One region of the Flavobacterium mesophilum genome, then DNA from elsewhere that is predicted to be linked to it. Evidence: riboswitches for the same ligand, from Rfam matches in the RefSeq annotation. Region 1 holds a riboswitch; the other holds the start of a gene.
What was found. Region 1 has a riboswitch for S-adenosylmethionine ahead of AAYQ19_RS09775 (alpha/beta fold hydrolase). Riboswitches for the same ligand answer to the same signal wherever they lie in the genome.
Positions count from the first base shown of each region.

Region 1 (5,661 bases):
ATCAATTAGCAACTGGAGTTTCTAAAGATTTGATCCGACTTTCTGTTGGAATCGAAGATATTGAAGATTTAATTGCTGATTTGCAAACTGTTTTCGAAAGCATTACGCAAGCGCAGTACAGTATCAATAAAAATTAGGTTTTTTTGTTTTTTGTTTGAAAAATTGCCTTTAGCGGTGTGGTGCCGCTAAGGGTGATTTTTTATGAATAAAACCACTATAAAATTTTTAAACCATATAAGGAATATAAGTCCATTTAAAGTGGACGCTCAAATTTGGAGGATTTACTTGGACGCATTGCTTGCGTCGTTATTGCGCATCTTTACTAAAATGAACTTATATTACTTATATGGTAAAAAACAAAAAATGCGAGAAATTATGTCAAAGCTTAAAATAAATATTATTCTTTTTGGGATTGGGAACATCGGAAGCACTTTAATCAATCAGATTATTGAAAGTCAAGAGTTTTTTCTGCAAAGCAAAAATGTCGATTTTCATTTTCCAATAATAACCAATTCAACAGTTGCTTTTTTTGAGAAGGAAGGTGTTGGGTATTCGTGGGAAACCAATTTTAGAGAATTGGCCGTTCCTTTTAGAGTCGAAGATATTGTTCAATTTGCAAAAGAAAATGAATTTGAGAATTTGATTGCTGTTGACGCGACAGCTAGTGATGAACTCATTGGTCATTATAATACGCTGATTGAAAACGGATTCAATATTGTGGCAGTAAATAAAAAAGCCAACACGCTTCCAATTGATCTTTATAAAAAGCTTAGAGAAAATCTAAAAAAGTACGACAAGGAATTTTTGTATGAAACTTCAGTTGATACCGGATTTCCGGTTTTGCAGACTTTAAGAGATTTGTATTATTCGGGCGAAAAAATCACGAAGATCAGGGGTGTTTTTTCAGATCATCTGAGTTATGTGTTCAATAGATATTCTGCAGAAGAAAATTCTTTTTCAGCTATTTTGAAAGATGCCAGCCTTCTCGGATTGATGCGTTCTACTTTTAAAGAAGACTTGTCAGGAAATGATACCGCTCGAAAATTATTGATTTTGACGCGCGAAATAGGAAGAGAGTTCGAATTAGCCGATATAAAAATCAATCCTATTATAAAAGAAGAACATTTAGAGAAAAACGGAATATTAAATAAAGAGGCCATTGACAAATCATATAAAATTGCAAAAATCACTCAGGCCGAAAATCATGTGTTGCGATATGTAGGTGAATTTGATGTTGCGAAAAACAGGCTTGAGGTGAAATTGGTTTCAGAACCTATTACATCAGCAATTGGTCAGTTGAAAGGATCAGATAGCATTTTTGAAATTTATACGCAATCTTATACGAATGTTCCAATTGTAATACAAAGCGCATCACCTACAAAACAGGCAATTTCAAGAGGAATAATTGCAGATATTTTAAAAGTTGCTGAAAAAATTAAAAATAAGGAAGCAGTCTGGCTTTAAGTGGTTTTTCGATATTAGGAAAAAAGTTCTTTGAAAGATTGAAACAGAAAAAGTTAGTTAATTTTTGTAGGATAAAACTGTTGTTTTGTTGAAATGTGATTTTGTAAGATGTTTTTTGACGAGAAAAAGATGTTTTTTAACGTTTTTTTAGAAAAAATAAGCTTTTGTAACTTGGTTTATTCAAAAAAAAGTCGCAAATTTGTAAGACAAGTAAGGTATGTTAAAAACAGGCGCTTAATTGTTAAAAAATAAATGACTATTTCCTTTTAGATCTTAATCAAATCTAAAAGTTTATTAAAGAAAAGTAAATGCAAGATTTTATTAAAATAGAATTCAAATCACAGATGAATAAGTCCCTACAGATGAACAAGATGTTTAACGTCGCACGTATTTGTGTATGCGTCTGTTGATACTAAAAGTATATATAAGTTTCTATAAAAACTTAAACCCTTTTGGTATTAAAAATCCAAAAGGGTTTTTTTATTCATTTTGATTACCATAACACAGATTTAAAGAAAAAGTAAAGATTATAAAACGCAAACTAACTTAAACTTAAATATCATGAGCACATTAAACTACTTAAGAAAAAAGATTTCAACTTTCAAAAGCATCAAAAATGAAAGAAACAATCCGCCTCCAACAAATGAGTTGATCCACCCAAGTTTCGGAATCACGGAGACAGATAAAAAAGAAGTGAGAAAAGAACCAAATTCTTTATTATTCTTGATGTATTCAAAAGAAAATGAAACGCTTTTTATCTAAATCAAAAAGCATCATAAAATAGGGTAAAACCCGCTTAATTTTACTGGGCAGTTTGTTCGGTAATTTTTTGCGTATAATAAATTCTGATTTAAGTATGTTTAAGAAATTATAGAATCAGTTTCGATAAAATTTGCTTGTTTAAGAAATTAGTAGTTAATTTGCACCTTTAAGTTCAAAAACGTATTGAAAATGTTATAAAGAAAGGAGGAGGGATTAGACCCGATGAATCCTTAGCAACCCTTCGTTAATTCGAAGAAGGTGCTGCATTCTACCACGCCCAAACGTGGAAAGATAACAACAAGAATTTTTCTAGTTTCAAACTCTAGACTTTCTTTCTAATATTTCCACATACAAATCAATAATAAAAAGATTTGAAATTGGAAAATATACCCAATCCTATTATAATTCAAGATTTCATCACAGAAAGTGGTGCAATATTTTCATTATTACCGTTAAGTTTTACGCTTTCTGGCTTGCCTTTGCATACAGCGCCAATTGTTTTGGTCAATCATGCTTTGACAGGAAATGCGCAAGTAACTGGCGAAAACGGATGGTGGAATGATTTGATTGGCGACGGAAAAACAATTGACACCAACAAATACACCGTTTTAGCATTTAATGTTCCAGGAAACGGAAATGATTCATTTCTAATCGATAATTATCAGGATTTTACAACCAGAGATGTTGCACGCATTTTTATCAAAGGTTTAAAAGCGTTAAACGTTGAAAAAGTATTTGCAGTAATCGGCGGTTCTGTTGGTGGCGGAATTGCTTGGGAAATCTTGGCATTGGAACCAAACATCACAGAACATTTAATTCCGATTGCAACCGACTGGAAATCGACCGACTGGATGATTGCAAATTGTTACCTGCAGGAACAAATTCTGAACAATTCATCCCGACCAATTGAGGATGCCAGAATTCATGCGATGCTTTGTTATCGATCTCCTGAATCATTCAAAGAAAAATTTCAGCGAACCATCAATCAAGATCTTTTGATTTTTAATATCGAAAGTTGGCTCGCACACCACGGAAAAAAATTGCAACAAAGATTTCAATTGGCATCCTACAAATTGATGAACCAATTGCTCAAAACCATAGACATTACTCGAAATAGTGAGGATTTTGAAACCTTAATGTCTAAAACGCCGGCATCGATTCATATTATCGGAATCAATTCGGATTTGTTTTTTACGCCAAAAGAAAACCTGGAAACGTATCAGGAATTAAAAAGGTTTAAAGACAATGTTTTTTACAGCGAGATTGATTCGGTTCACGGACATGACGCTTTTTTAATCGAGTACAAACAATTAGATCATTTACTTGCCGATATTTTTAAGGCAGAAACAATAGCAAAATAAAAATGAAAGTATTAAAATTTGGAGGTAAATCGTTATCGAATGGAGAAGGACTTAACAAAGTCGTTTCAATCATTTCAGACAAAGTAAATCAAGGCGAGCAAATTGCCGTAGTTGTTTCTGCACGCGGTAACGCGACAGATGAATTAGAAGATATTTTAAGAATTGCCGCTAAAAACGGAAATTATAAGCCATTATTGGAAAGTTTCAAAGCGTATCAAACTTCAGATTATCCAGAAGTTGATTTGTCTGAAGAATTCAATATTTTGGATAAACTTTTTGAAGGAGTGAGCCTTATTGGCGATTACAGCAGTAAAATTAAAGATCAGATTCTGTCGAAAGGTGAATTGCTTTCGGCTAAATTATTGACTGCGATTTTGATCGAAAAAGGAATTCCTGCGAATTTTGTTGATACAAGAGAATTATTAAAAACTGATTCGAAATTTGGTGATGCGCAACCTTTGGAACAACTTTCAAAGAAAAACGTAATCAATTATTTCAAGCTTCATAATGGAGAAACGGTGAATATCGTTACAGGTTTCATTGGTTCAAACAACAATAACGACACTACAACTTTAGGAAGAAACGGAAGTAATTATACGGCTTCGTTAATTGCGAATTATTTAAATGCTGAAGAGCTTCAAAATTTTACGCACGTTGACGGAATTTACACAGCGAACCCTGATCTAGTTGCTGATGCTAAAAAAATCGAATATTTGTCGTTTAATGAGGCGAATGAGTTGGCAAATTTTGGTGCAACAATTCTGCATGCAAAAACGATTATTCCATTATTGGAGAAAAACATTCCGCTTCGTATTTTAAATACATTCAATCACGAAAATCACGGAACTTTAATTACGTCAAATTCTCAAAAAGAAGGAATTAAAACACTTTCTGTTTTAGAAGATGTTTCTTTAGTAAATCTTGAAGGACGCGGATTACTTGGAAAAGCGGGAGTTGATGCTCGTATTTTCAAAGTAATGGGAGATCATAATATCAGCGTAAGTATCATTTCGCAAGGTTCTTCTGAAAGAGGAATTGGATTGGTTGTAGCAAAAGACAAAGCAACACTTGCAATGGTTGAATTAGAAAAAGAGTTCGAAAATGACTTTTATTCTAAAGATGTAAACCAGATTACGGTAACAGATAATGTTTCGGTAATTTCGATTATTGGACAAGATTTAAGTACGTTCCATAAACCATATACAGCTTTAATCAAAAACAAAATTGTTCCAATTTTATTCAACAACACGGTTACGGGTAAAAACGTGAGTTTGGTTGTTAAAAAAGAAGAATTAAACAAAGCCTTAAACGTAATTCACGGAGAGATTTTTGGAGTTTCTAAAAAAATCAACATCGCGATTTTCGGCCACGGATTAGTTGGTGGAACTTTAATCAATCAAATTTTAGAGTCGGCTTCGTCAATTGAAAAACGTAAAGATGTAAAACTGAATGTTTTTGCAATTGCCAATTCTAAAAAACTGCTTTTAAATAAAAATGGCGTAACTTCAAATTGGAAAAACGACATTGAAACTAAAGGACAAGCTTACACACTGAATGATATTATTGCTTACGCAAATGAGTATCATTTAGAGAATTTAATTGCAGTAGACAATACGGCAAGTGCAACATTTGTAGAAAACTATATTCCGCTTGTAGAAAGCAGTTTTGATTTGATTTCGTCAAACAAAGTTGCGAATACTTTAAGCTATGGTTTCTACAAAGAATTAAGAAAAGCTTTGGCTGAAAACCAAAAGAATTATTTATACGAAACCAATGTTGGTGCAGGTTTACCTTTAATTGATACAATCAAATTATTGCATCTTTCTGGTGAAAACATCACAAAAATCAAAGGAGTTTTCTCTGGAACTTTGAGTTATTTATTCAATAATTTTTCTGCAAAAGATGCTCCGTTCAGCGAAATTCTGCAAGAAGCAATTGATAACGGATATACAGAACCAGATCCGCGTGAGGATTTATGCGGAAATGATGTGGGGAGAAAATTATTGATTTTGGCGAGAGAATTAGATTTACAGAATGAGTTTGAAGAAATCTCTATTCAGAATTTAATTCCGGA
Region 1 is NZ_JBCPXZ010000003.1:187,900-193,560, reverse strand. It holds gene AAYQ19_RS09790 (O-acetylhomoserine aminocarboxypropyltransferase/cysteine synthase family protein) at 1-137, shown strand, start outside; gene AAYQ19_RS09785 (homoserine dehydrogenase family protein) at 376-1,464, shown strand; gene AAYQ19_RS09780 (hypothetical protein) at 2,026-2,226, shown strand; SAM riboswitch class I at 2,416-2,524, shown strand; gene AAYQ19_RS09775 (alpha/beta fold hydrolase) at 2,604-3,587, shown strand; gene thrA (bifunctional aspartate kinase/homoserine dehydrogenase I) at 3,590-5,661, shown strand, end outside.

Region 2 (5,661 bases), on a different contig from region 1:
GAGTTGGACGATTGGGGTTATGCAGGAGAACAAGTATCAGTATTAAGAGAAAAAGGCATTACAGCCGATAAAAAATAAATACCATGAAAAAACAAACTATAATCGTTACAGGAGCTGCTTCTGGAATTGGAAAAGGAATCGCAAAATACTTTTTGGACAGAGGAGATAATGTTGTTATTAATTCATTGACTCCAAGTGCGCTAGAAAATACATTTAATGAATTTGGAGGAGGAAGTAATCTAGCAATGTTTGCTGGTGATGTAAGCAATAAAGAAACAGGAAAACAATTAGTTAAATTAGCAATTGAAAAATTTGGTTCGGCAGATGTTTTGGTTAATAATGCTGGAATTTTTGATAGCAAGCCATTTTTAGAAGTTGATGAAACGTATTTGGATAAGTTTTTGACAACCAATTTAAAAGGAACCTATTTCACCACGCAAGCAGTAATTCCTCAAATGTTGGAACAAAAAGATGGTGTTGTCATCAATATTGGGACACCCTTGGTAAATCACGGTTTGGGCGGATGGCCGGCTTCAGCACCAGTTTCGAGCAAAGGCGCAATTCATGCACTTACAATTCAATTGGCGGCTGAATTTGGGAAACAAAATATTCGCGTAAACACTGTCGCTCCTGGCGTAATCAGAACGCCAATGCACGGTGATAAAGTTGACGCAAACGGAGGTCTGCATTTACTAAACCGAGTTGGAGAAATTGACGATGTTGCCGAAATGGTTTATACTGTTGCTAAAAGCAATTTCATTACCGGCACAATCATCAATGTTGACGGTGGAAAAGGAGCAGGACACAACTTAAATTAAAATGAAACCTATTTTATTAATTGCTTTTATGCTCTGGACTTTTCAGGGCATAAAAGCTCAAAATACAATTAAAATGGAAAATCAAGCCGAAATTGCTGCTATTAAAGATGCAGTTGAGAATTATTATTTTAAAGGAATTTACGAAGGCGATGTGATGCTTTTGGGAAGTATATTTTATCCGGGAAGCTTTATTTTTGGAGATGTGAAAGGGCAACCTTATTTTAAAACTGCTGATCTTTACTTAGATGGAGTGAAAAACAGACAAAGTCCGAAAGATTCAGGAAAACCTTTTAAAGGCGAAGTATTAAATATAAAAGTCGTAAATTCAATCGCCATTGCAGAAGTTAGTCTGAAAATGTACGATTTTAATTATCGGGATTTTTTATCTTTCCATAAAGTAAATGGAAAATGGCTTATCGTCAACAAAATGTTGACTGACTTAAGTGAATAATTTTAAATTTTAAGTGATGTGGTACAATACAAAAGCATCGGAATTGTTAGGAATTCAGTACCCGATTTTGCAAGGGCCATTTGGCGGAAATCTTTCAACACCAGAACTAACCGCGGCAGTTTCTAATGCTGGCGGTTTGGGCGGTTATGGCGCATATACGATGAGTCCGCAGGAAATTTATGAAGCAGATAAACAAATAAAAGCCTTAACCAGCAAACCGTATAACTTAAATCTTTGGGTTTCGGATTCGGATATGGATCCAAACGGAATTACAGATGGACAATATGATAAAGCAAAAGAGCTATTCAAGCCTTATTTTGATGAAGCGGGAATTCCGTTGCCAGAAAAACCAGCGCCGTTTCAATCCCGATTTGAAAATCAATTGCAAGTGCTTCTAGATATTCGTCCGAAAGTTTTCAGTTTTATGTTTGGAACACTTTCTCCGGATGTTTTGGAACAATGCAAGAAACTTGGAATTGTAACCGTTGGTGCGGCAACAACTTTAGATGAAGCTATTTATTTAGAAAATTCAGGTGTTGATATGATTATCGCTTCTGGATTTGAAGCGGGCGGGCACCGGCCTTCTTTTTTGGCTTCTGCCGAATCATCAGTAACGGGAACTTTTGTTTTATTGCAATTAATCAGAGAAAAAGTAAAGGTTCCGGTTATTGCAGCAGGAGGAATTGCAAATGGCAAGGGAATTGCCGGAGCATTAGCTTTAGGAGCGAGCGCCGTTCAGATCGGAACTGCATTTTTAGCCACTGAAGAATCAAACGCATTGCCGATCCATAGAGAAATGTTATTTTCAGAAGGATCAAAATACACCACTTTATCGCGCGCTTATACTGGAAGGCTAGGGCGTGGTATTTCAAGCCGAATTGCAAAAGAAATTTTAGGAAAAGAAGCATCAGTGTTGCCATTTCCATTACAAACTACTTTTATGTCTCATTTACGAAAAGCGACTTTAGAACAAAAAAAATGGGATATGATACTTTTTTGGGGAGGCCAAATTTCGCCAATTTTAAAGCATAGAAGAGCAGGGGAGTTGATGCATTCTTTAATTGAAGAAACTACAACGTATTTTGACGAATTGAAGAAATAATTACTTAATAATGCTATTCTTGAAGATTAAGTAGAACTCATTTCAGTATCGAAATGAGTTTTTTTTGTGGGTTCCTAGTAAGTTTTAATCTTAAAAAACAAACATTTAAAGGTTTTTAAAATGTTGTTTTTAAGATGGTTATTTCATTCTTTAAAAAATAATTCAAAAAAATCAATTTAAAACTATACTAATTCGGTAGAATTAATATATATTTGTAACGCAGAAAACATCTGCAATGATACTTATCCAGAAAGACTGAGGGAGTAGGCCCAATGATGTCTTAGCAACCTGTTGCTAAATAAGGTGCTAAATCCTTCCCGCCTTGCGGGACAGATAAGGAAGATTTCCAAAGTGAATCTGAGTAAGGTCATCAATATTAAAATTTATTTTTTCAAAAATGAAAACCAAGTCAGTTGCTTCTCGAACTTATTCAGATCGTTTGAATTTATTCTTTCCAGAAAATAACGTTATGGTTTTCCGAATGCGACCACGTTAGATTTTCTTCTTTTTCAATTCTTTAAAATTATATAAAAAGGACTTTGAAATAAAGTCTAGGAGAATTCTATTGCCCAATTTTAAGTAAAAAATCACATTTAAAAACAAAACATATTAATCACTAAAAATTAAATTACCATGAAAAAAATACTATTAGGCTTAGCGTTCTGCTTTGGAATCGTCCAAACTCAGGCACAAGAAAACAATTTGCAATTAAAAGGAACTGTTGTTGATACGGTTGCGCAATATGTATATCTGCAAAAATTTCACAATAAGATGTTTACCACAATTGATTCGGCAAAAGTGAAAGATGGGAATTTCAGTTTTAAAACCAAAGTTAAAACCCCAGAATTATACGGATTAAGCGTGAATACTGCCAGTTCTCCATTGTATGTTTTTCTTGAAAAAGAGCCTATTACGGTAAAATTGAGTCCGAAGAAATATTATTCTACTTCAGTTGTAACAGGTTCAGCTTCTCAAGATTTATTTGAAACGTACAAAAAGAGCAACGATATAGAAATCAGCAAATTCATTACGTCAAACCCTAAATCTATAGTTGCAGCTTATGTTTTGTACAGAAACTGGTCATATCGATTGACTCCAGAACAAATCACACAAAACATTGCTTTATTGGATAAAAGCCTTCACACGACTTCTTATGTGAAAGAACTAAAAGATCTTGCTGTTGTGTTGGATGGACTAGCAGTTGGAAAAAAAGCTCCTGATTTTACTGCCAATAATCCAGAAGGAAAGCCAGTTCGTCTTTATGAAAATTTGAAAGGCTATACACTAGTTGATTTTTGGGCTTCTTGGTGTGGACCTTGCCGAAGAGAAAATCCAAATATTGTGGCGGCGTATAAGGAATTTCATGATAAAGGATTCAATATTATTGGAATTTCATTGGATAAAAAGAAAGAAAACTGGGTTAAGGGAATTCAGGATGATAATTTAACCTGGACACACGTTTCTGATTTGCTTTTTTGGAATAGTGCCGTTGCTAAATTATACGGTGTACGTGCAATTCCAGGAAATTATTTAGTGGATTCAAAAGGAATTATCGTTGCTAAAAACCTGCATGGAGAAGAATTGCAAGCGACATTAAAAAAGCTTTTGGAAAATAAAATCTGATCATCTAAAAGAATTGAAATTAAGAATACAATCGTTAATTAAAAAATGACAAGGAAATGAATGCTATTGAGCCAACAACAAAACCAACAGAGCCTGAATGTTACTTTTCTAAATTTAGAGAAAACACACTAGGAGTTGAACATACTTTCGAATCGGTTTACGGAGAACAGAATCTGATTTATGCAGATTGGGTTGCCAGCGGAAGATTATACGTCCCGATTGAAGATATTATGCTCAATAAAGTTGGTCCGATGATTGCCAATACGCATTCGCTTTCAAGTCAAACAGGAAAAGCTTCCACTTTTGCATATCAGCGCGCTCGAGAGATTATTAAAAAAGCAGTAAATGCTCATGATTCAGATGTTTTGGTAGCAACTGGAAGTGGCATGACTGCTGCTTTGTCCAAACTGCAGCGTATTATGAAGTTGAGAAATAATTCTGAAAATGAAGCAGACAAACCTGTCGTTTTTATTACGCACATGGAGCATCATTCGAATCAGGTTTCATGGTACGAAACGAATGCGGATGTTGTGATTTTGCCTCCAGACGAAAACAATTTGGTTGATCCTAAAATCCTTTTAGAAGAAATAAAAAAATATTCTGATAGAAGTTTGAAAATTGGTTCGTTTACCGCTTGTTCTAACGTTACTGGAATTATAACGCCTTATCACGAATTGGCTAAAATAATGCATCAAAACGGCGGATTATGCTTTGTAGATTTTGCAGCTTCGGCGCCTTATGTAAAGATTGATATGCATCCAAAAGATCCAGAACAACATTTAGATGCTATTTTCTTTTCGCCACATAAATTTTTGGGAGGTCCAGGAACTTCTGGAATTTTGGTTTTTAATGAACAACTTTATAAATCTGATTTTCCTGATAATCCAGGAGGAGGAAATGTAAAATGGACGAATCCGCTAGGGAAGTATTGCTACAGTGATGCGATAGAAGTAAAGGAAGATGGCGGAACTCCGGGATTTTTGCAAGTTATTCGAACGGCTTTAGCTTTGGAGCTAAAAGAAAAAATGGGAGTCGAAAACATCGCCAAAAGAGAAAAAGAATTATTGGATATCTGTTTTTCGAGACTTCAAAAAATACAAGGATTGTCTATTTTGGGCGATTTAAAAAGCAAACGAATAGGCTGTGTTTCGTTTGTGATTGAAGATATTCACTATAATTTGATTGTGAGGCTTTTAAATGACCGTTTCGGAATTCAGGTTCGCGGTGGCTGGTCGTGCGCGAGTACGTATGCGCACTATCTTTTTAATATCGACGAAAAGCGATCAAAAGCCATTACAAATGAGTTGCTTCAGAAAAACCAAACCAATAAGCCGGGTTGGGTTCGTTTGTCGCTTCATCCGATAATGACAAATGATGAACTGCTGTTTGTTTGCAATGCGATTCATCAAGTGGCTTCCAATTACAAAAAATGGCAAAAAGATTATGAATATAATGCAGCAACAAATGAATTTGAAAATCCTAGAATTCAAGATACAATTGCTCGAGAAGTGAATGAATGGTTTGTTTTAGATTAGAAATTTGATCCTGTTTCGATTTTGATTTAAAGAATGTTTCACGCAGATTTTTGTTGATTTAAGCAGATTAGCACAGATTTGTTTTTTAACTCAAAATGCAAAATTTATTTTCTTTCAGGTTTAGTAAAAAAT
Region 2 is NZ_JBCPXZ010000001.1:203,951-209,611, reverse strand. It holds gene AAYQ19_RS00795 (tautomerase family protein) at 1-78, shown strand, start outside; gene AAYQ19_RS00790 (SDR family NAD(P)-dependent oxidoreductase) at 84-818, shown strand; gene AAYQ19_RS00785 (nuclear transport factor 2 family protein) at 820-1,269, shown strand; gene AAYQ19_RS00780 (NAD(P)H-dependent flavin oxidoreductase) at 1,286-2,371, shown strand; SAM riboswitch class I at 2,611-2,711, shown strand; gene AAYQ19_RS00775 (redoxin domain-containing protein) at 3,005-3,994, shown strand; gene AAYQ19_RS00770 (aminotransferase class V-fold PLP-dependent enzyme) at 4,051-5,529, shown strand.
Region 2: it holds a riboswitch for S-adenosylmethionine, as region 1 does, so the genes downstream of both, AAYQ19_RS00775 (redoxin domain-containing protein) here and AAYQ19_RS09775 (alpha/beta fold hydrolase) in region 1, are expected to answer to the same signal.